DNA from 3 places in the Dickeya aquatica genome. Region 2 is predicted to be linked to each of the others. Evidence: predicted binding sites of a transcription regulator. Region 2 holds the regulator's gene; each other region holds the start of a gene.
The links. The regulator CRP, encoded in region 2, controls carbon source genes, mostly activating them, when cyclic AMP is high. The targets are predictions, from matches to a motif close to ATGTGANNNNNNTCACAT.
Positions count from the first base shown of each region.

Region 1: the regulator CRP is predicted to act here: its motif matches at 5,289-5,306, upstream of DAQ1742_RS05445 (maltoporin).
Region 3: the regulator CRP is predicted to act here: its motif matches at 1,266-1,283, upstream of msrB (peptide-methionine (R)-S-oxide reductase MsrB).

Region 1 is NZ_LT615367.1:1,191,715-1,198,553, reverse strand. Features, by position in the region: gene DAQ1742_RS05475 (diguanylate cyclase) at 1-475, opposite strand, end outside; gene DAQ1742_RS05470 (H-NS family histone-like protein) at 820-1,218, opposite strand; gene cspE (transcription antiterminator/RNA stability regulator CspE) at 1,687-1,899, shown strand; gene ymcF (cold shock small protein YmcF) at 1,911-2,114, shown strand; gene DAQ1742_RS05460 (ribosomal protein uL16 3-hydroxylase) at 2,341-3,462, shown strand; gene DAQ1742_RS05455 (YjfB family protein) at 3,715-3,903, shown strand; gene DAQ1742_RS05450 (LacI family DNA-binding transcriptional regulator) at 4,055-5,128, opposite strand; gene DAQ1742_RS05445 (maltoporin) at 5,403-6,665, shown strand.
Region 2 is NZ_LT615367.1:4,070,015-4,076,853, reverse strand. Features, by position in the region: gene DAQ1742_RS18530 (PTS sugar transporter subunit IIA) at 1-376, shown strand, start outside; gene DAQ1742_RS18525 (L-ribulose-5-phosphate 4-epimerase) at 421-1,113, shown strand; gene DAQ1742_RS18520 (3-keto-L-gulonate-6-phosphate decarboxylase UlaD) at 1,244-1,891, shown strand; gene crp (cAMP-activated global transcriptional regulator CRP) at 1,987-2,619, opposite strand; gene DAQ1742_RS18510 (OsmC family protein) at 2,945-3,352, shown strand; gene DAQ1742_RS18505 (phosphoribulokinase) at 3,392-4,261, opposite strand; gene DAQ1742_RS20760 (hypothetical protein) at 4,260-4,388, shown strand; gene DAQ1742_RS18500 (YheU family protein) at 4,446-4,682, opposite strand; gene DAQ1742_RS18495 (hydrolase) at 4,687-5,616, opposite strand; gene DAQ1742_RS18490 (LysE family translocator) at 5,832-6,437, shown strand; gene DAQ1742_RS18485 (ABC transporter ATP-binding protein) at 6,496-6,839, opposite strand, start outside.
Region 3 is NZ_LT615367.1:2,304,098-2,310,936, reverse strand. Features, by position in the region: gene gapA (glyceraldehyde-3-phosphate dehydrogenase) at 62-1,057, opposite strand; gene msrB (peptide-methionine (R)-S-oxide reductase MsrB) at 1,404-1,820, shown strand; gene DAQ1742_RS10335 (YeaC family protein) at 1,885-2,166, shown strand; gene pncA (bifunctional nicotinamidase/pyrazinamidase) at 2,237-2,878, opposite strand; gene ansA (asparaginase) at 2,948-3,967, opposite strand; gene sppA (signal peptide peptidase SppA) at 4,106-5,956, opposite strand; gene DAQ1742_RS10315 (NAD(P)H nitroreductase) at 6,200-6,751, shown strand; gene DAQ1742_RS10310 (DNA topoisomerase III) at 6,828-6,839, shown strand, end outside.

The DNA.
Region 1 (6,839 bases), 1.6 Mb from region 2:
GTATCAGCATATTGGCCAGAATAGCGAAAAGAACCAGATATTTCCCCCGGCCCTTAATCTGACGCCAGAAGCGCGAGAACGCATAAATAGCCATTAGCTCAATGCAAACATAAGCAGATGAGTTATAAATGATGCGGGCGTCTTTACTTTCTTTATAAAAAAACGAAACCAGCGTCACATATGCAATCAGGAACAGTTGAGTTTTTGATGGGGCTGGGATTTTTAGGAATTTATAAATCCCCGCTATCCACATAGAAATACTGATGGCAATACAGGTTTCACCAGCCCAAATGAACAGGCTACCGTAGCTCGCGGCGGTAATGAAAAGGAGATACCCAATCCCATGCGCTATATTCGCGAAAGAGACATGATATAACCCAGATTTTCGCTCTGAGTCAGATGCTAATGATATCGTTATCCCAAAAGTGAAATTAATGACAACAATAAGTAAAAAAATTGTTTTAACATCCAGCATTAATCACGACCTTAATATTGAGGAAAGATTAATATTCATTAATTATTTTAATGTAATGCATGAGGCAAGATATTTTAGTTTAAAAGTTTTACCTGAAAATGACCACGAGTAGAAAGTAAAAGATTATTGCAACCTGGAATTATTTTTAGAGGAGGTATCAGAAAATGAAATTACAGCAGAAAAAATTTCGGGGGTTATGATAACTCAGGTTCTTACCTATAAAAGCATTACCGCCATCGCGCGCGTTTAAGTAATGCCACATTAAATATGTTAAGACAAAACACAGTATCCCCTCACCAGGTAAGGGAATCCCCTTTGCTTAAGTACACAAAGGGGAAACAGGATTAGATCTCGAAATCAGCCAGCGCCTTGCCACTATCAAGGGCTTCTTTGATAGCTTTCGGTGTACGGCCCTGACCTGTCCACGTCTGTTCATCGCCATTTTCATCAACATACTTATATTTGGCCGGACGAGGAGTGCGTTTGGATTTAGCCGGTGCAGACTTAACACTTTCCAGCAATTCTGACGGATCAATTCCATCTTCTAACAGCTGAGCGCGCAGTGCTTCGATTTTAGCCTGACGTTCAGCATTTTGTTGTTGAGTGCTGGCTTCTTCTTCACGCCGGTCTTCCACAATAGCAGTCAGTTTTTCCAGCATCTCTTCAAGCGTCGCCAGATCGGTTTCACGAGCCTGAGCACGAAGAGTGCGAATGTTATTTAATACCTTAAGAGCTTCAGTCATTGTCAGTTGTCCTGATGAGTATGGTTATAACGCTACATTTATATATTATGATAAATCGGGAAAGTTAGACAGGTATCAATAATTAATGAAATAAGATTTTCACTCTGCTCACATTCACCAGCGTATCTCCTTGCGACTATTCTCCACACGATAAGTCAGTCTATCGCTCACAAACGCATCTGCCCGCTGCCAAAAGCCGTTTCCACGGCGTTCATCCGCATGTGATTATTCCACCTCTTTTTTAAGACAGGGGTTTCGGCAATAAAGCTTGCATCAGGTAAAAATCTGTGCGTTAATGCACCTGTCGGTTTGATATACAGACACCGTTAAAAGCAGTTTACTAAAGCAGTTCTCACTTCTAAGAGTTATCCTTGATACCCCTTCTTTTTGAGTTTCCTCTTTACGTTATGATTTTAATCTGTAACTCAGGCCATATTCGATAAAGAAATCAATGAGAAGGTTGTAAACATGTCTAATAAAATGACTGGTTTGGTAAAATGGTTTAATGCTGATAAAGGCTTCGGATTTATCTCCCCACTGGATGGTTCTAAAGACGTCTTTGTCCACTTTTCTGCTATTCAAAGTAACGATTACCGTACGCTGAATGAAGGGCAGAAAGTCGAGTTTGCGGTAGAAAGCAGCGCCAAAGGCCCCTCTGCTGCCAATGTCGTTATTCTCTAAAGGATAATGTTATTATTTTGAATTCTTATTTTAAATGCCCATGTTGTCAGGGCTCGCAATACAGAACATCACCTTTTGATGTTTCGGCACAAAATCCGCACGGCGCAAAATGTATTTTTTGTAAGTCCGTGATGGTAATGGCCGTTAACACCGCCCTATTAAGCGGGCACCACATGGCGAACATGCGTGTGCACAATGGCGCTACTCTGAGCTAATTTCTCGGTAAGTCGCATTTTAATTAAAGACAAAGACCTGGTGCTTTGTCTTTTTTTTATCTAGTGATTACCTCATCACAGCCGCTATTTTCAGGCCAGCGACTCGCCGGCTCTCTGACACCCAATAAACGCCCCCGATGCAACACCTGACCTTGACCAATGACAAGGTGGCGTGAGCACAGCTTCTTATAATCAAGTCTGTTTATCTTCTCACTGGTGTGAAAGCATGGAATATCAACTGAAGCTCGACTGGCCCGAATTTTTAGAAAAGTACTGGCAGAAACAACCCGTTGTATTAAAGAATGCGCTGGCTAATTTTGTCGATCCGATTACACCGGATGAATTGGCCGGACTGGCGATGGAAGCCGAAGTCGATAGCCGCTTGGTGAGTTATCACCATAACCAGTGGCAGGCCTGGAATGGGCCATTCGAATCATTTGATCATCTGGGAGAAACCGGCTGGTCATTGCTGGCACAAGCGGTCAACCACTGGCATGCGCCCAGTGCTGAGCTGGTTCGCCCATTTCGGGTGTTGCCGGACTGGCGTTTAGACGATTTGATGATCTCCTTTTCGGTGCCGGGTGGTGGTGTCGGCCCGCATATTGACCAATATGACGTGTTTATTATTCAAGGGATGGGCCGTCGTCGCTGGCGTGTTGGCGATAAGCTGCCGATGCGCCAGTTCTGCCCTCATCCGGCATTGCTGCATGTTGACCCGTTCGCACCGATTATTGATGAAGAGCTAGCGCCAGGCGATATTCTCTACATTCCACCGGGATTCCCACACGATGGGCAGACGATAGAAACCGCGCTCAACTACTCCGTTGGCTTTCGTGGCCCCAACGGACGTGACTTAATCAGCAGTTTTGCCGATTATGCGCTTGAGCACGATCTGGGCGGCGAGCACTACAGTGACCCGGATTTAACCTGCCGGGAACATCCGGGCCGGGTTGAAGAGTACGAACTTGAACGGCTGCGCACCATGATGATGGATGTCATCAACCAACCGGAAGCCTTCACGCAATGGTTTGGCCGCTTTGCCACCACGCCTCGTCATGAATTGGATATCGCGCCCGCCAATCCTCCTTATGAGTCAGCAGAAATCACCGAGGCCCTGCTCGCGGGGAAACGCTTATCCGGTTTAAACGGTTTGCGGGTGCTGAACGTAAGCGAGCGTTTTTTCGTCAACAGTGAGCCGATGAAAATGGCCGATGACAAAGGCGCTGACGCGCTGTGCCGCTATACACTCATTAGCAAAAATGAACTGGGTGAGGCGTTACATAATCCCAAATTCATGATGCAACTGACCGATCTGGTCAATCAGGGCTACTGGTTTTTTGACGAATAACCGGCCATGTAAACCTGATGGCGGATAACAACAGTTTCGCGCAGCAGATGTGATGACTCACACAGCGCTAACCTCATCGGTTGGCTAGACTAAAGATTGAACGAATCTGACCGATACCAAAGGGGTACTGGCGGAATTTGCCGGTATTCCTTTGTACCCATGGCCATCCTGCGATGGGCATGTGTCTCAGTCGCTTGTTTGCACTGCCAGACATATCGGTACGCCTTTAGCCTCTAACACAGGATAACTACGATGGATGTTTCACAAATCGCTTCCCTTTCCTCTGGTTTGAGCAACATGCAGTTGAGCAGTGAAATTGGTACCCAGGTGTTGAAAAAATCATTGGATAACCAGAAAGATACCGTTAACAGCCTTGTCCAGTCCATCCCACCGTTACCGGCTAATCCGGCGGTTGGGCGCAACATTAACACCACAGCATAATGTACGCGGCAGCACAGAATGTGTTGCCCTTATGTCTCAGTAAGTGGATGTCACCGACAGAAACCCGGTCGTAACGCGAGCGGGTTTCTTTTTGCTATCTCATTATCCTGACGGGGTTATTTCTTCTGGCGTGCAGGGTGTTTGCCCGCCACTATTGACTCAGCCGATGGGCAATTTGCCGCAACTCGTCGGCAATTTGCTGTAAATCACGCTGTTCGTCACTGCGCGGGCCAGTGGAATTACGCACAACCAGCCGGGCAGGCAGAATGGAGGAAGATCGCTGCATGTCGCTATCGCTGGCTCCCAGCAGCCGCTGCACCGCCTCTTTTCCCTGCAAGTCGAGATCCAGCGATACGGTGGTCAATGCCGGATGAAAAAACGAACTTTCATACGTGCCGTCATAGCCAATCACTGATTTCTGACCGGGAATGGTCTGCTGATTCTGATGAAACGCGCTCAATACGCCCAGCGCCATTTGGTCGTTCGCCACCAGTACCGCACTGAACTGCGGCGTTTCGCGCAGCATCTGTAGCGCACAGGCATAACCGCTTTGCGCATCCCAGTTGCCGTGCAACACGCTGACAGGGGCAAGCCCATACCCCTCCAGCGTTTCCAGCCAGTTTTTCAAACGCAGCCGCGCCGACACCGAGCCTGCCGGCCCTGCCAGCAAGGCAATATCACGGTGCCCCAGTTCGTAGAGATACTTCACGCTGGCTCGTGTGCCATCTGCCGGATTGAACGACACATTAAACACAGAGCTATAGGGGTCAACATCCAGAAAGAGACACAGAATATCGTCGTTATCCGTCGCAATACGTTCTGCTTCATCGGTTTCCAGCGGCACATTGATGATAACCTTATCAACCCGCTGTGACTTGAGTTCATTGATGGAATCCTGAATGCCATGATTGACGTTCTCATCAATCATCGAGATCAACACCTGATAACCTTCCGTATTCGCATATCTTTTTACGGCGGCGGCCACCTGTGAAGGCGCATGTAACGCCAGCGAGGTCGTCACCAGCCCAATGGTCATACTCTGTTTACCCACCAGTTGCTGGGCCAGGCGGTTAGGCACATAACGCAGCAATTCTATTGCCTGCTCAACCTTGCGGCGCGTGGCTTCAGAGACATTAGCCGATTTATTCAATACCCGAGATACGGTTTGATAAGAAACGCCTGCATGGCGTGCAACATCTTCTAACGTAGCGCTTTTCGACTTCATGGCCGGCTTTCCCGTCGTGGTTTTCTGTAAATTGTAACAGCAGGCCCCAAGAAAAACTCATGGGCTACCGCACACTCTGCCCAATCCAACAAAAAGTATTACGTTCACAAACAAGAAACTCGTGATGAAGCTCACCAGTTTTTACAAAACAAAATGATTTATTTGCACTAAATCACAACAAACAAACGAACGCATTGCCGAGTTTTGCGTTTAGGCATTTTATTGAGCAATAAATGTGAACGTAATACATAACAACAAGCAACACGAGGTCATTATGAACATCAAACGCCTGACAGTCCCTACCGCTCTCACCGCTATGCTGACCTGCGGGCCGCTGCTCGCGGCCAATATTCCTGTTGATTTTCATGGTTATCTGCGCGGTGGTGTCGGCGTATCAAACGACGGCGGTATGGCGCAATGGCAGAAAAACAAAATAGGTCGGCTGGGTAACGAAAACGATACCTATGGCGAGGTGGAGTTAGGTTCCGAGGTGTACAAAAAAGATGACGTCAGTTTCTACGTTGATAGCATGGTCAGCATGGTGTCTGATGGATCTAACGACAATGAAACCACCCTCGGTAATGATGCCCAATTCGGCCTGCGTCAGTTAAATTTACAAGTCAAAGGCCTGGTTCCCGGCGATCGTAATGCGGTTATCTGGGGCGGGAAACGCTATTACCAGCGCCACGACCTGCATATTATCGACACCAAATACTGGAATATTTCCGGCTCCGGTGCCGGGCTGGAAAACTACAGCCTTGGCCCTGGCGCATTGTCGGTCGCCTGGCTGCGGGGTGATGCCAATGCGGTTGATGACCGCATTAATGGCAACAGTAACGTCAACATCAACTATGCCGATGTGCGCTATGCCGGGCTGAAACCCTGGAAAGGAGCCTGGACGGAATTTGGTATTGACTACGCCATGCCCAACGTCACCAAAAAACAAAAAGAGTTCGGCGGCCTGTATGACGCAGATAACGGCGTGATGCTGACCGGCGAAATCAGTCAGGACATGCTGGGTGGCTATAACAAAGTGGTGCTGCAATACGCCAATAAAGGCCTGGCGCAAAACATGGTGTCGCAAGGCGGTGGCTGGTATGACATGTGGAATCAGGTCAACAGCGCAACCGGCTATCGCGTGATTAATACCGGCCTTATTCCATTGACTGACCGTCTCTCTTTCAATCATGTGCTGACCTGGGGCTCGGCCAACCAGATTAATGAAGCGACCGATACCACCCGATTATTGTCGCTGGTCGGACGCATGCAATATCAGTTTACCGATTATGTGCGCGGTATTGGTGAGGTTGGGGCCTTTACCCAGAAAGACAACTTTAAAAATGGCACTTCATTTAAGCAAAGCGGTCAGAAATATACGCTGGCCGTGGCATTGGCCGCCGGCCCTGCGTTTATGTCACGCCCGGAACTGCGCTTTTATACCTCCTATCTGAATGACAGCCAGGATGGTAAACCGTTTAAAGACGGCACCGCCAGTAATACCTGGAATGCGGGGGTGCAGGTCGAAGCCTGGTGGTAATAACGGGCGCATACACTGAACGCATAACCGCACTCTCTGAAATATCATCTTCATCATTATTTTTGTATATGGATTATTGATTCGCTGTGATTCGAGGATAACGCTTTATGGTTATCCTCTTTTTTTTCTAACACACCCATAAAAAACTGGCGGGGAGAGATTCTCGCCCCGCCC
Region 2 (6,839 bases):
TGCGTCCGGTGCCGTCGAGCCGCGCTATCACGAAGCGATTATCAGCAGCATCGAGAAAATGGGGCCGTATATCGTGATTGCGCCGCAATTCGCCATGCCGCACGCCCGGCCGGAAAACGGCGTGAACCGCACCGCCTTTGCGCTGGTGACGCTGACCACGCCGGTGAAGTTTGATGGCGAAGATGAACCGGTGGATGTGCTGGTGACGCTGGCGGGCAGCACCTCGGATGAGCACATGGAAGGGCTGATGGAAGTGACCCAGGTGCTGGAAGACGAGAACAGCGATACCGGAATTAACCTCGATAAACTGCGGGTGTGCACCAGCCGTGAAGAGGTATTCAGTGTGATTGATAAGGCGCTGGCACAGCCTGCCTGAGCCGCAATAAGGCGCTCCGTGCAGGGGCGCAGGAGAGAATGATGATGTACCCGCAATTGAAGGCTATCGTACTGGAAGCCAACCTGTTGCTTCCCCGTCACGGCCTGGTGACGTTGACCTGGGGCAATGTCTCCCAAATTGACCGCGCTCAGGGCGTTATTGCCATTAAACCGTCGGGCGTTTCCTATGAGCAGATGACCCTCGACGATATCGTGGTAGTGGACATGGACGGGCGTGTGGTGGAAGGGCACCTTAACCCTTCCAGCGACACGGCTACCCATCTGGCGCTCTATCAGGCGTTTAGCGGTATCGGCGGTATTGTGCATACCCATTCACGCCACGGCACTATCTGGGCGCAGGCGGGGCTGGATATTCCCGCGCTCGGTACGACCCATGCCGACTATTTCTACGGCGATATTCCCTGCACCCGCGCGTTGAGCGAGCAGGAAATCGCCCGTGAGTATGAAAAAAATACCGGTGCGGTGATCGTGGAGGAGTTTCAGCGCCGGGATCTCGATCCGCTGGCCGTACCGGGTGTGGTGATCACCGGCCATGCGCCCTTCTGCTGGGGGAAAAACGCGCTGGATGCGGTACACAATGCGCTGGTGCTCGAAGAGGTGGCGGCGATGGCGCTGTCAACCCGCCTGCTCAACCCGGCGATTCATATCGATCAGGCGCTTTCTGATAAACACTATTTCAGAAAACACGGCGCGAATGCCTACTACGGCCAGCGTTAAGCCACCGCGCCTGAATAACGTCACTGTTTGAAATAGCGACTTGAAATGAATAGTGGCATCACGCCACGGGCAGCGCTCGCCCGCACGTCGCTGTTTCCGGTATTTTCACTTTTGGAAAGGAAATAACATCATGACTAAACCTATGCTGCAAATTGCCCTGGATTCGACAGACCTGGCCACAGCGGTTGAGATTGCTGAGCGTGTTGGCGGGTTCGTTGAGGTTATCGAGGTCGGTACCATTCTGGCCTTTGCTGAAGGCATGACGGCGGTGCGCACCCTGCGCGAGCGCCACCCTAAACACATTATTGTGTGTGACATGAAAACCACTGACGGCGGAGCCATTCTGGCGCGCATGGCGTTCTCTGCCGGGGCGAACTGGATAACCGTCTCGGCGGCAGCGCACGTTGCCACTATTGCCGCCTGCAAAAAAGTGGCCGATGAGTTTGGTGGCGAAATCCAGATTGAGCTGTACGGCAACTGGAGCCTTGATGATGCCCGGCAGTGGGTTGATATGGGCATTACCCAGGCGATTTATCACCGCTCGCGCGATGCGGAGCTTGCCGGAGTTAACTGGACGAGTGACGACCTCGGCCGGATGCGTGCGCTTTCTGAACTGGGGCTGGCGTTGTCGATTACCGGCGGCATTGTGCCGCAGGATATTCACCTGTTTGAAGGTATCAGCGCCAAGACCTTTATCGCCGGTCGTGCGCTGGCGTCTGAGCGTGGTAAGGCGACCGCTGAGGCACTGCGCACCGAGATCAATAAATACTGGTCGTAACGCGTCGCACGCGACACTCACCGATACGCAACGCAAAATAAGCAGGGCGGCCATTGGCCGCCCTTGCTGGTGATGGAGACACGTTGATGAAGGTATCAACGGGTACCGTAAACCACGATGGTTTTACCGTGGGCAGAGATGAGATCCTGGTCTTCCAGCATTTTCAGGATACGGCCGACAGTTTCACGGGAACAGCCGACAATCTGGCCTATCTCCTGACGGGTTATCTTGATTTGCATACCGTCCGGGTGGGTCATGGCATCCGGTTGTTTGGCCAGGTTCAGCAAGGTCTGTGCGATACGCCCTGTTACGTCCAAAAATGCCAAATTGCCGACCTTCTGCGAGGTCACTTGCAGGCGGCGGGCCATCTGTGAGGAGAGGCGCATCAGAATATCCGGGTTAACCTGGATAAGCTGACGGAATTTTTTATAGGAAATTTCAGCGACTTCGCAGGCAGTTTTTGCCCGAACCCACGCACTGCGCTCCTGCCCATCTTCAAACAAGCCAAGCTCGCCAATAAAATCGCCCTGATTCAGATAAGACAGAATCATTTCCTTGCCTTCTTCATCCTTAATCAGCACGGCAACCGAGCCTTTCACGATGTAGTAAAGCGTCTCTGCTTTTTCACCCTGATGGATCAGAGTGCTCTTCGATGGGTACTTGTGAATGTGACAATGAGAAAGGAACCATTCGAGAGTCGGGTCTGTTTGCGGTTTGCCGAGAACCATTCGCTGTTATCCTCTGTTGTAATTCACTGCGCAAATCACAGGGCTCAGAGTTCCCTGTACGGCGTGATAACATAGTTATAATTCAAATTCCGTCCTGGCGGAATGACGTCAGGGATGATACGGAGACGGTCTATCAATGACGCCGGTAAACTGGTGGCAGTCAGGCAGAGGCCCGACACACACGGGTTTACGTCCTCCGTTTGTAACACAGGTTGAGTGTAGTGTCTCGTGTTGTCTCGCTTCAGCATGATTAAGCTCTGATTATCAGGCTTTTTTGTTCATGAGCGGTGCAAAATTTCAAAAATAGTTGATTGAGGGCAAAATTATGCAGGCTCGGGTGAAATGGGTTGAAGGATTGACGTTTTTGGGTGAGTCCGCATCCGGTCATCAGGTGCTGATGGATGGCAACTCAGGCGACAAAGCGCCCAGCCCGATGGAGATGGTACTGATGGCCGCCGGAGGCTGTAGCGCCATTGATGTGGTGTCCATCCTGCAAAAAGGTCGCCATGATGTGGCCGACTGTGAAGTGCGTCTGAGCGCCGAGCGCCGTGAAGAGGCACCGCGCCTGTTCACCGCCATTAATTTGCACTTTATCGTGACCGGCAAAGCCTTATCGGAAAAAGCCGTGGAGCGGGCGGTTGCGCTCTCGGCAGAAAAATATTGCTCGGTGGCACTGATGCTGGAAAAAACGGTGACGGTGACTCACAGCCATGAAGTCATTGCGCGGGGTTAAGGCATTGACGCGCGGCGGCTTAACCACCGCCGCGAGACGTCACGCTATCCCGTTACCTTCAACAAGCCGCTGTACCAGCGGTGCCATAATCAGCTCCATTGCCAGCCCCATCTTGCCGCCCGGCACCACCAGGGTATTGATGTGCGAAATAAATGACCCCTGTAACATCGCCAGCAGATAGGGGTAATCCATATTGTTTAATCCCTGAAAGTGGATAACCACAAAGCTCTCATCCATTGAGGGAATGGCTTTGGCGGCAAACGGGTTGGAGGTATCGACCGTTGGGACGCGCTGAAAATTGATATGGGTGCGGGAAAATTGCGGCGTGATATGGGTGATGTAATCTTCCATTGAGCGCACCACCGAGTCCATCACCGCTTCGCGTGAATGGCCGCGCTCGTTGATGTCACGCACCAGCTTTTGAATCCACTCCAGATTGACGATAGGCACCACCCCCACCAGCAGGTCAACGTGCTGCGCGACGTTATGCTGTGCGCTGACAACGCCGCCATGCAGCCCTTCGTAGAACAGCAGATCGGTCGGTTGTGGTATCGGTTCCCAGGGCGTAAAGGTGCCAGGCACCTGATTGTAGGGAATAGCTTCATCATAGGTGTGCAGGTATTTGCGGGTCTGGCCGGTGCCGGTGCGGCCATAATCGATAAATGCCTGTTCCAGCTGGCTAAAATCATTGGCTTCCGGCCCGAAATAGCTGATATGACGGCCGACATCGCGCGCTTTACGGATAGCCATATCCATTTCCGGGCGGGTATAGCGGTGGTAACTGTCACCGTCTACCAGCGCGGCGCGCAGGTTAAGTTGCTGGAATATTTTACGAAATGCCAGGCTGGTGGTGGTCGTCCCGGCACCACTGGAGCCTGTAACCGCGATAATCGGGTGCTGATGAGACATGCGAACCTCCGCTGACATTGCCGCCGGTAAACCGGGTCATCGTCGTGAAATGTTTATTAAAAGCCTGAGTATGAATGCCTTGCTTATTGAAGGCGATATCTTGCGAACCGTCAGGGATATCCGATAAGTGTTAGCATATCTGTTGCCTGCCGACACGCCAATTTGCGTGTTTCACCCCCGTGACTCACGGGTGTTCGCGCTCTGTACGGCCAAGCTGGCGGCGCGGCATGATATTGACGGTTTCATGCAGTTCAGACCACACCAGCACCACCTCGCCCTGGCGTAACTGCTGCTCGACGGCGGCGACTTTCTCTTCCAGCGTGCGTTCATGCTCACCGTAATCGGTGCCTTCGCGCAGCACAAAGGCTTCAATCAGGTTTTTTAGCGTCGGTGCCGCCAGTTCCTGCCAGGGGATTATCATGGTTTCAGCTCCGCTTGGGTTCCAGATACGCAGTCAGCCAGTCAGGGACGCACTGCTCCAGCCATAATTGTGGTTGACGCCAGGTACCGCTGACAAAGCCGACATGGCCGCCGTGCTGCGTCAGGCAGTAGTGGATGTTGCCCGGCAATTGCGACAGTTTAGGGATAACCTCCGTTGTCATAAACGGGTCATCTTTGGCATGTACCACCAGCAACGGCTGGCGAATCTGCGCCAGTCGCGGCAGGGCGCTGCTGCGCCGGTAGTAGTCATCCGCATCAGCAAACCCGTGTAACCGGGCGGTGACGAGCTGGTCGAACTCTTTCAGATGGCGGATTTGGCGCAAGCGCTCTGCCGAAACCGGCAGGCAGTTGGGGTAGGCAGCAAGCTTGCGCAGCGCATTGCGGCGTAACAAATTAAGCAAATAGCCCTGATAAACGCGAGAAAATCCGCGCTCCAGCCGACGGCTGCACGGCTCTAGCTGCAACGGTGCCGAGATAATGGCCGCGACGTCCGGCAGGTTGGCGCTATCGTGCTGGCTCAACAGGCAGGCGAGCATGTTGCCGCCAAGCGAGACGCCGATGGCAGCGGTAGGGGCATTGCCGAAGGTGCGCGCAAGCCAACCGAGGAAGTAGCTCGCGTCATCCGTTTCCCCGGCGTGGTAGCCGCGAGCCAGTCGGTTGGGCTGGCGGCCACAGCCGCGAAAATGCATCACCACCGCCAGCCAGCCGCGTTGCTGGCAGGCGGCCATCATGCCGTGGGCATACGGGCTGTGAAAACTGCCTTCCAGCCCGTGGAACAGCACCACGCGCGGCTTGTGCCGTGCCGCTGCCGGGTCTTCGCTCCAGGCCAGCTCTACAAAGTCACCATCCGGCAGCGTGAGTGTTTGCCAGTGCGGCTGGAGTGCCGGGCGACGGCGCAGCAGGCGTGGCAGCATCGTTTGCAAATGAGGGTTACTGCCTCCTGCCAAAGGCTGAAATGGCAGGTTGTTGTGTGAAATCCGGTTCATAAACAGTGAGTGATGAGCCATTCGTCATGATGAAACGGTGCCCCTGCACAGGGATACCGGGCGAAAAACTTGTCTGTGCCGTGGTGCGCTGTTAGCTTGATGGTTTCATGCCAAATTGATACCTATTAAGGGATTGCTGTTTCATGGAGCACGTCGGTCTGTTTTTCTCAATGCTCGGTTTTTTGTGGGTCGCCGCCATTACGCCAGGCCCTAATAATATGCTACTTACCGCCTCGGCGGCCAATTTTGGTCTGTGGCGCTCAATGCCGCTGATGATAGGCATTATGCTGGGTATGCAAAGCATGCTGCTGCTGGTGGCGCTGGGATTAGGCAGCCTGATTCTGCTGTATCCGACGCTGCATCTGGCCTTAAAGGTACTGGGTAGCCTCTACCTGCTCTGGTTGTCATGGAAAATCGCCACCGCCGCTTATGAGCGGCTTGATACCGAGAGTGCGCCCTCACGGCCAATGCCGTTCTACCAGGGCGGGCTGTTGCAGTTTCTTAACCCGAAAGCCTGGTTAATGGCATTGGGCGCAGTGGCTGGTTTTAGCCTTGCCGGTGAAGGCTATGTCGGCTCGGTGGTCGCTATCAGTATCGCAATGTTCAGCGTTAATTTGGTCGCCGGGTTTATCTGGTTAGGGTTTGGCGCGCTGATAGGCCGCCTGCTGCAAAGCCCGCGCGCCTGGAAAATATTCAATCTGGCGATGGGCGTGCTGACGGCCACCTGCGTGTTGATGGTCTGGCACTAGTCTGGTGTGACGCACGGCGGGCTTTCAGGCCGCGCCGTGATTAACGCCAGTGTATGCCTTACGCCGGGTTTTCCGCTTCACGCAGGAACTGCTCAAGCTGCTCTTGCGCGTCCAGCCACGCCATTTCCGCGTCTTCCAGTGCGGTTTTGGTGCTGCTTTGCTGTTGCAGGCAGTCGGTTAGCTCGCTTTTACGGCTGGCGTCGTAAAGGGCGCTATCCGAAAGGCGCTCTTCCAGCGTACTGAGCGTGGCCTGCAGTTTCTCCATTTGCTGTTCAAGCTGGCTGATTTGCTTACGCAATGGTTGCGTGAGCGTGCGCAGCTCCGCCTCCCGGCGCTTTTGCTCTTTGCGCGATTGCGCGCTGTTGGCGGCATTTTCTTTCGGCACGCTATCTGCGCTGTTGT
Region 3 (6,839 bases), 1.8 Mb from region 2:
TAATACAACCAATAAAAAAGGGCGACCACGTCGCCCTTTCATCTGTCAGCTCATCGCCACATTATTTAGAGATGTGGGCGATCAGATCCAGCACCTTGTTAGAGTAGCCAGTTTCGTTGTCATACCAGGAAACCAGTTTCACGAAGGTGTCGCTCAGTGCGATACCGGCTTTGGCATCAAACACAGAAGTCAGTTTTTCGCCGTTGAAATCGGTGGAAACCACGTCATCTTCGGTGTAGCCCAGCACGCCTTTCAGCTCGCCTTCAGATGCTGCTTTAATGGCTTCACAGATTTCTTTGTAAGTTGCCGGTTTTTCCAGACGTGCAGTCAGGTCAACGACGGAGACGTTCGGAGTCGGAACGCGGAACGCCATACCAGTCAGTTTACCGTTCAGAGCCGGGATAACTTTACCTACAGCTTTAGCTGCACCAGTAGAGGACGGGATGATGTTCTGAGCTGCGCCACGACCGCCGCGCCAGTCTTTGTGAGACGGGCCGTCAACAGTTTTCTGAGTCGCGGTGGTTGCATGAACAGTGGTCATCAGCGCTTCAACGATACCGAATTTGTCGTTGATAACTTTAGCCAGCGGAGCCAGACAGTTGGTAGTACAAGAAGCGTTAGAAACGATTTCCTGACCCGCGTAAGAGGCGTGGTTAACACCCATAACGAACATCGGAGTATCGTCTTTGGACGGGCCAGTCAGAACCACTTTCTTGGCACCAGCCTGAATGTGTTTACGAGCGGTTTCGTCGGTCAGGAAGATGCCGGTTGCTTCAGCAACAACATCAACACCCACGTCATTCCACTTCAGGTTAGCCGGATCTCTCTCAGCAGTAACACGGATGGTTTTACCATTGACAACCAGATGACCGTCTTTCACTTCAACGGTGCCGTTGAAACGACCATGGGTAGAGTCATACTTCAGCATGTATGCCATGTAATCCGCATCCAGCAAATCGTTGATGGCAACGATTTCGATGTCAGAACGTTCCTGTGCAGCGCGGAAAACAATACGGCCAATACGGCCAAACCCGTTGATACCTACTTTGATAGTCATATATTCCACCAGCTATTGGTTTGTGAATAAAAGGTTGGTTGTAAAATTACAAAAACCTTACTGAGCGTCAAGCGGAATCGTGTCAATCATTGCGGTAAGTCAAAACTCCGAACAACAGTTGCGCGATAAACCACTATCAGCCTCATTAAAGAGCCTGACTTAATGATAGGGGGAGGCACTGGCCGGGAAACACCTGTCCGCGACGTAATTGTGATGGTGATCACAATTAAAAATGCCTTCTCTGCACGGGGCCAAGTGTAGGCCAAAATAGGCTGTGGCGGTGTTAACTTTTTGTTAGAATTATGCTTCATCACTCTGGCGAAAATTATGTTTTAGTGAGCATCGGATGACCAACAGTACGCCTTTTAAACCAAACCTGGACGAATTAACCGAGTTACAGCGCTATGTGACACAACAGCGTGGAACGGAAAGCCCTTACACCGGCCGACTACTGCACAACCGTCGTACCGGGGTTTATCACTGTCTGTGTTGCCAGCAGCCGCTATTTTATTCAGATAATAAGTATGATTCAGGCTGTGGTTGGCCCAGTTTTGACCGCCCGGTTTCTGAGGAAGCGATCCGCTATCTGGATGATGATTCTCATCATATGCATCGGGTTGAGATCCGCTGCGGGCACTGTGATGCGCATTTGGGGCATGTGTTTCCCGACGGCCCGCAAGACACCACGGGTGAGCGCTATTGTGTCAATTCCGCGTCGCTGCGTTTTGTCGATGAACAGGACGGCCAGCATATTGATGGTTAATCTCGCTAATTGGATAAATTGACTTGAATCGTTTCAGCTAAAATCTGACTTCAGGCAGGAAAATATGGAACTGAATGATGTGATAAACAGCATGACACCAGAAATTTATCAGCGCCTGACAACGGCGGTTGAGCTCGGGAAATGGCCTGATGGGGTGGCACTGACAACACAGCAGAAAGAAAACGCGTTGCAGATGGTGATGTTATGGCAGGCTCGTCATAACCAGGAGGCAGACCACATGACCATCAATACGCATGGTGAGATTGAAATGAAGAGCAAACAAGAGCTTAAACAACGTTTTGCCAATGACAATCTCAACATTACGATACTGAAACCACAAAACTAAGGTAACCGCGGTTGACATCCGTATTCATCGGGTTGACTAAACGGCGTTGCATTGGTGCATCAATGCGTGCTTAGTGGCGTAAAGAGGCAATAAAGCTTGGCAGGGTAGTGAGCGTTGCCCCGTGCTTGACCATCACATCAAGCGCCTGCTGGCTATCTCTGGGGCGCAGATTGACGCCCCGGCAGCCGTCAACCAGAATCTCGGTCTGGTATTCAAGTTCCAGTGCATCAAGCACGGTAAACTTGACGCAATAATCGGTCGCCAGCCCCATGATACTCAGCCGGGTGATGTTTCTGGCGCGGAGCCAGTCATGTAGTGCTGTGCATGTGCGGTGGTCGTTGTCAAAAAAGGCGCTATAGCTGTCAATATCGTCATAGGTGCCTTTGTGGATAACCGATACGATTGCGTTCCGATCCAGTTCCGGGTGTAAGTCGGCTCCAGGGCTGTTTTGTACACAGTGCACCGGCCACCATACCTGCGGCAGCCCTTCCAGTTCACCCACCTCACCAACCCTGGTGCCTGAATTGATGGCAAAACTACGGTGGCTGGCGGGGTGCCAGTCCTGAATGGCAATGACGGGCACTCCCGCCTGCTGGCAGGCATACATTGCCTGATTGGCTACCGCTACCACCTCATCTCCCCCGGATACTGCCAGGGCACCGCCCGAGCAGAAATCATTTTGAATATCCACCAGCAATAGTGCTCTGTTCATGATGTGCTCTTCTTGATGACGGGTGATGAGGCGCTATGGTTGAAATAATAGGCGATAGCCGCAAAACGATCAGTCCTTATCGCTCAGTTCACCACGCAGATTTTGTTGCATCAGTTGGCGAATTTTCTCCGGCGAGAGATCGTTTCTGCTTAACAGATAATGCAGTTTCGTGAGTGCTGCTTCAACCGTCATATCATATCCGCTGATGACACCGGCTTGCGCCAATGCATTACCGGTCGCGTAACCCTCCATATTGACTCGCCCGGAGATACACTGCGTCAGATTGACGACCACAATGCCACGCGCCGAGGCATGCCGTAACTCTTCAAGTAAGCCGGAACTTTGCGGTGCGTTTCCTACACCATAAGAGCGTAAAATCAAAGCCTTTACCGGCTGGCGCAGGAAGTTACTCACGACATCTGCGGAGATGCCGGGATAAATAGTGACCACGCCGATAGGCTGAGGCGTAATCGGATGCACGATCAACGTATTATCTGTCGTCGTCGGTGAAGCGGGCGTCAGACGGCGAATATGGATCCCGGCCTCGAGCAGCGGCGGATAATTGGGAGAGGCAAACGCATCAAAGCCGTCTGCATGCGCTTTGGTGGTGCGGTTTCCGCGCAGCAGCTTGTTATTAAAGAACAGGCTGACCTCATTGACCGGGTGATTCGCCGCGACATAGAGCGCGTTGAGCAAATTGGTTTGCCCGTCAGAGCGCAATTCTGCCAGTGGAATTTGTGACCCTGTCACAATAACCGGTTTGGACAAGTTCTCCAGCATAAAAGAGAGCGCCGAGGCGGTAAAAGCCATCGTATCGGTACCATGCAGGATAACAAAGCCGTCGTATTGGTCGTAGTGTTGCTGAATGTCGTTAGCAATCGATTGCCAGTCTGACGGTGTCATATCCGAAGAGTCAATTAACGGGGTGTACTCATGGATAGTAAACGCAGGCATTTCCTGACGATGAAATTCCGGCATTTGCGCCAGTTGCTGTTGCAGATGGCCTGAAACCGGAATATAGCCGTGTTCGGAGCGTTGCATACCGATGGTACCGCCGGTATAAGCGACATAAATGGATTTCTTGTGCATGGATAGTTGTGCTGTGCTCTGTTGGTTGGGGCAATCCGCTGATGTTATGAAACACCGTCGACATGGTTAAGCTAAATTATAAGAAGGTTTACCGACTAAAAACAGCCCGGCTTTCACCGGGCTGAGGTGCGGGTGTGATTAGCGCACCAGCGTGCAGTTAAGGCAGAGTGCGTAGCGATTTTGAGGATCGTTTAATGCATCCAGCACCGATGTTTGCGCGTGTACTGTTTGTGCCAGTTGCGCGACCGGTGCAGGTAACATCGCCTGTAATGCGCCAGGCAGCATGGCGTAAACTGAGCTTCTGACCTGACTGAACATGACGTCAAACAGATCTTGCTGCTCGCTAAACCAGCTCAACTGGTAATGATCCAGTTTGGCAAGTTCTGATGCTTTTTTCACGGCGTCATCAAAATCGCCTAGCTGGTCTACCAGTCCGTTCGCTTTGGCATCACTGCCAATCCAGACATGGCCTTGCGCAATTTCATCAATCTCCTGGGGGGTTTTCTTGCGCGCCTGAGCGACCAGTGACACGAAATTTTGGTAACCGCGCTCAATGCTCAGTTGCATCATTTGACTGATTTGTGGTGATAACGCTTTGGTTTGTGACAACTCAGCCAACGGTGACGTCGAGACACCATCAGTATGCACACCAACGCTATCAAGCGTATTTTCAAAGGTGGTGATCACACCAAAAATACCAATTGAGCCTGTCAGCGTGCTGGGGCTTGCGATAATGGTGTTGGCGGGTGTTGAAATCCAGTAACCTCCGGATGCCGCCATTGCCCCCATCGACACGACGACCGGTTTTCCCGCTTCTCGTGCTGCCATGAGCTCTGCGCGGATTCGCTCGGATGCGGTTACGCTGCCGCCGGGGCTATTGACACGCACAATGATCGCTTTCACTTTGGGATCCAGACGGGCATCACGGATTTGTGCCGCGGTGGTATCGCCACCGACATATCCCGGTGTCTCATTGCCATCAACGATGGTTCCGCTGGCGAAGACTACAGCGATTTCATTTTCGTCCGTTACCGGGGCGGAAGGTGTGTAGTGGTAGATACTGGTGAAATTGAAGTGCTTGTTTTTTGCATCCCAGCCAAACGTTTTGCTCAGGGTTTGCTCAATAACCGTGCGGGAAGCTACCTCATCAACCAGCTTATTTTCCAGCGCATAACGGGCGGTATCACCGTCAAGCTGGCGTAGGTTGCTGAGAAGGGTGTCTGCTCCGGGGAAAAGCTGCTGAGGCGTTATCTGGCGATTGGCTGCAACCGTATCGAGATAGTGCTGCCATAATGAGGAGAGCCAGCGGTTGTCAGCCTCACGAGCCGCAGAAGACATATCATCACGGATGAAGGGTTCGACAGCGGACTTATAAGTACCCACGCGGAAGATATGTGTTGAGATGTTCAGGTTATCCAGCAATGTCTTGTAGTAGAGGTTGCTGGTGGCAATACCGTGCAGGTCAACCGTACCCTGAGACGTCAGGTAGATTTTATTGGCAAAGCTGGCCAGATAATATTGCGACTGGGTAAAGTTATCACCAAGCGCAAAAATGGGTTTGCCTGCATCGCGGAATTCACGCAGCGCTTTGCCCAGATATTGCAGCGAAGGCTGGTCCGCACCGACAAAATCCGACAAGTCCATCACCATTCCGGTGATATTGCTGTCATCTTTCGCCTGACGAATGCTGTCAACAATATCAAACAGGGCGTTCTCTTGATGCTTGCTGGCGGAGACACCGAAAAATTCACGGCCAAACTGACGCAATTTATTATTGACGGAGGGTTTGTCTACCACAACCCCCGTCAAGTCGAGCATCAGTGCGCCTTTGGCGGGTTCAGCCGACGAGGGTTTGAACTGGCTGTACATGCCGACACCCACAAGGAGCAGCAACACCAGAAACAGATTGAGGATAAATTCGCGGATAAAATTCAGCAGACGCCATGTCATCCTGAATAACCCACTGAAAGCTCGCCACATTGTGCGCATGTCCACTCCATCAACAGAAAAACGGTTTTTAAACTGTGCGAGTTACACCTCTGACTTGTGATTGCAAACGTCGTGTAAATCACAGCGGTATCCTAATGAGCGCAGCCACAAATGTCAGCTATTTATCTTGCCAGACAGTGGCCTGCTTGAAGGCAACTTGTAACAAATCTTCTACCTGTGCTACCGTTGCGCGCGATCGTCCCGCCTTTATCGACAACAGATTTTCATGACAGGAGAGATGTGATGGATGCTCTGGAATTGCTCTTAAATCGTCGTTCTGCGTCCCGTCTGGCGGCTCCGGCTCCGGCGGGTGATGTGCTGGAAAATATTTTACGTGCGGGTTTGCGGGCCCCTGACCATGGCGCGTTACAGCCGTGGCGTTTCTCCATTATTCAGGATGAGGGGCTGGCGCGTTTTAGTGACCTGCTGGTTAAGGCGTCCTTGCACGACAAACTGGATGACGCGGCGCAGGAAAAAGCGCGTCAGGCACCGTTTCGTGCACCGATGATTATCACGGTTATCGCGCACTGCGAAGACAATCCGAAAGTGCCGCATTGGGAGCAGGTGGTCTCGGCGGGGTGCGCGGTGCAGGCCATGCAGATGGCCGCACTGGCGCAGGGTTTCAATGGCATCTGGCGTAGCGGTGCCTGGACGCATCACCCGCTGGTGCGAGAGGCTTTTGGTTGTCGTGAACGCGATGAAATTGTTGGCTTTCTTTACCTCGGTACACCTCAGCTTAAAGCGTCTGCCGCTGTTACGGCGGTGGATAGCGCAAAATTTGTCAGCTATTTCTAATCTCTGTTTTTATGTGCATCAGGCCGCTCCCTCTGGCAGGGAGGCGGCCTGTTCTGCCTTTGCCTTGCGGTGAAATATGCGATTGTTT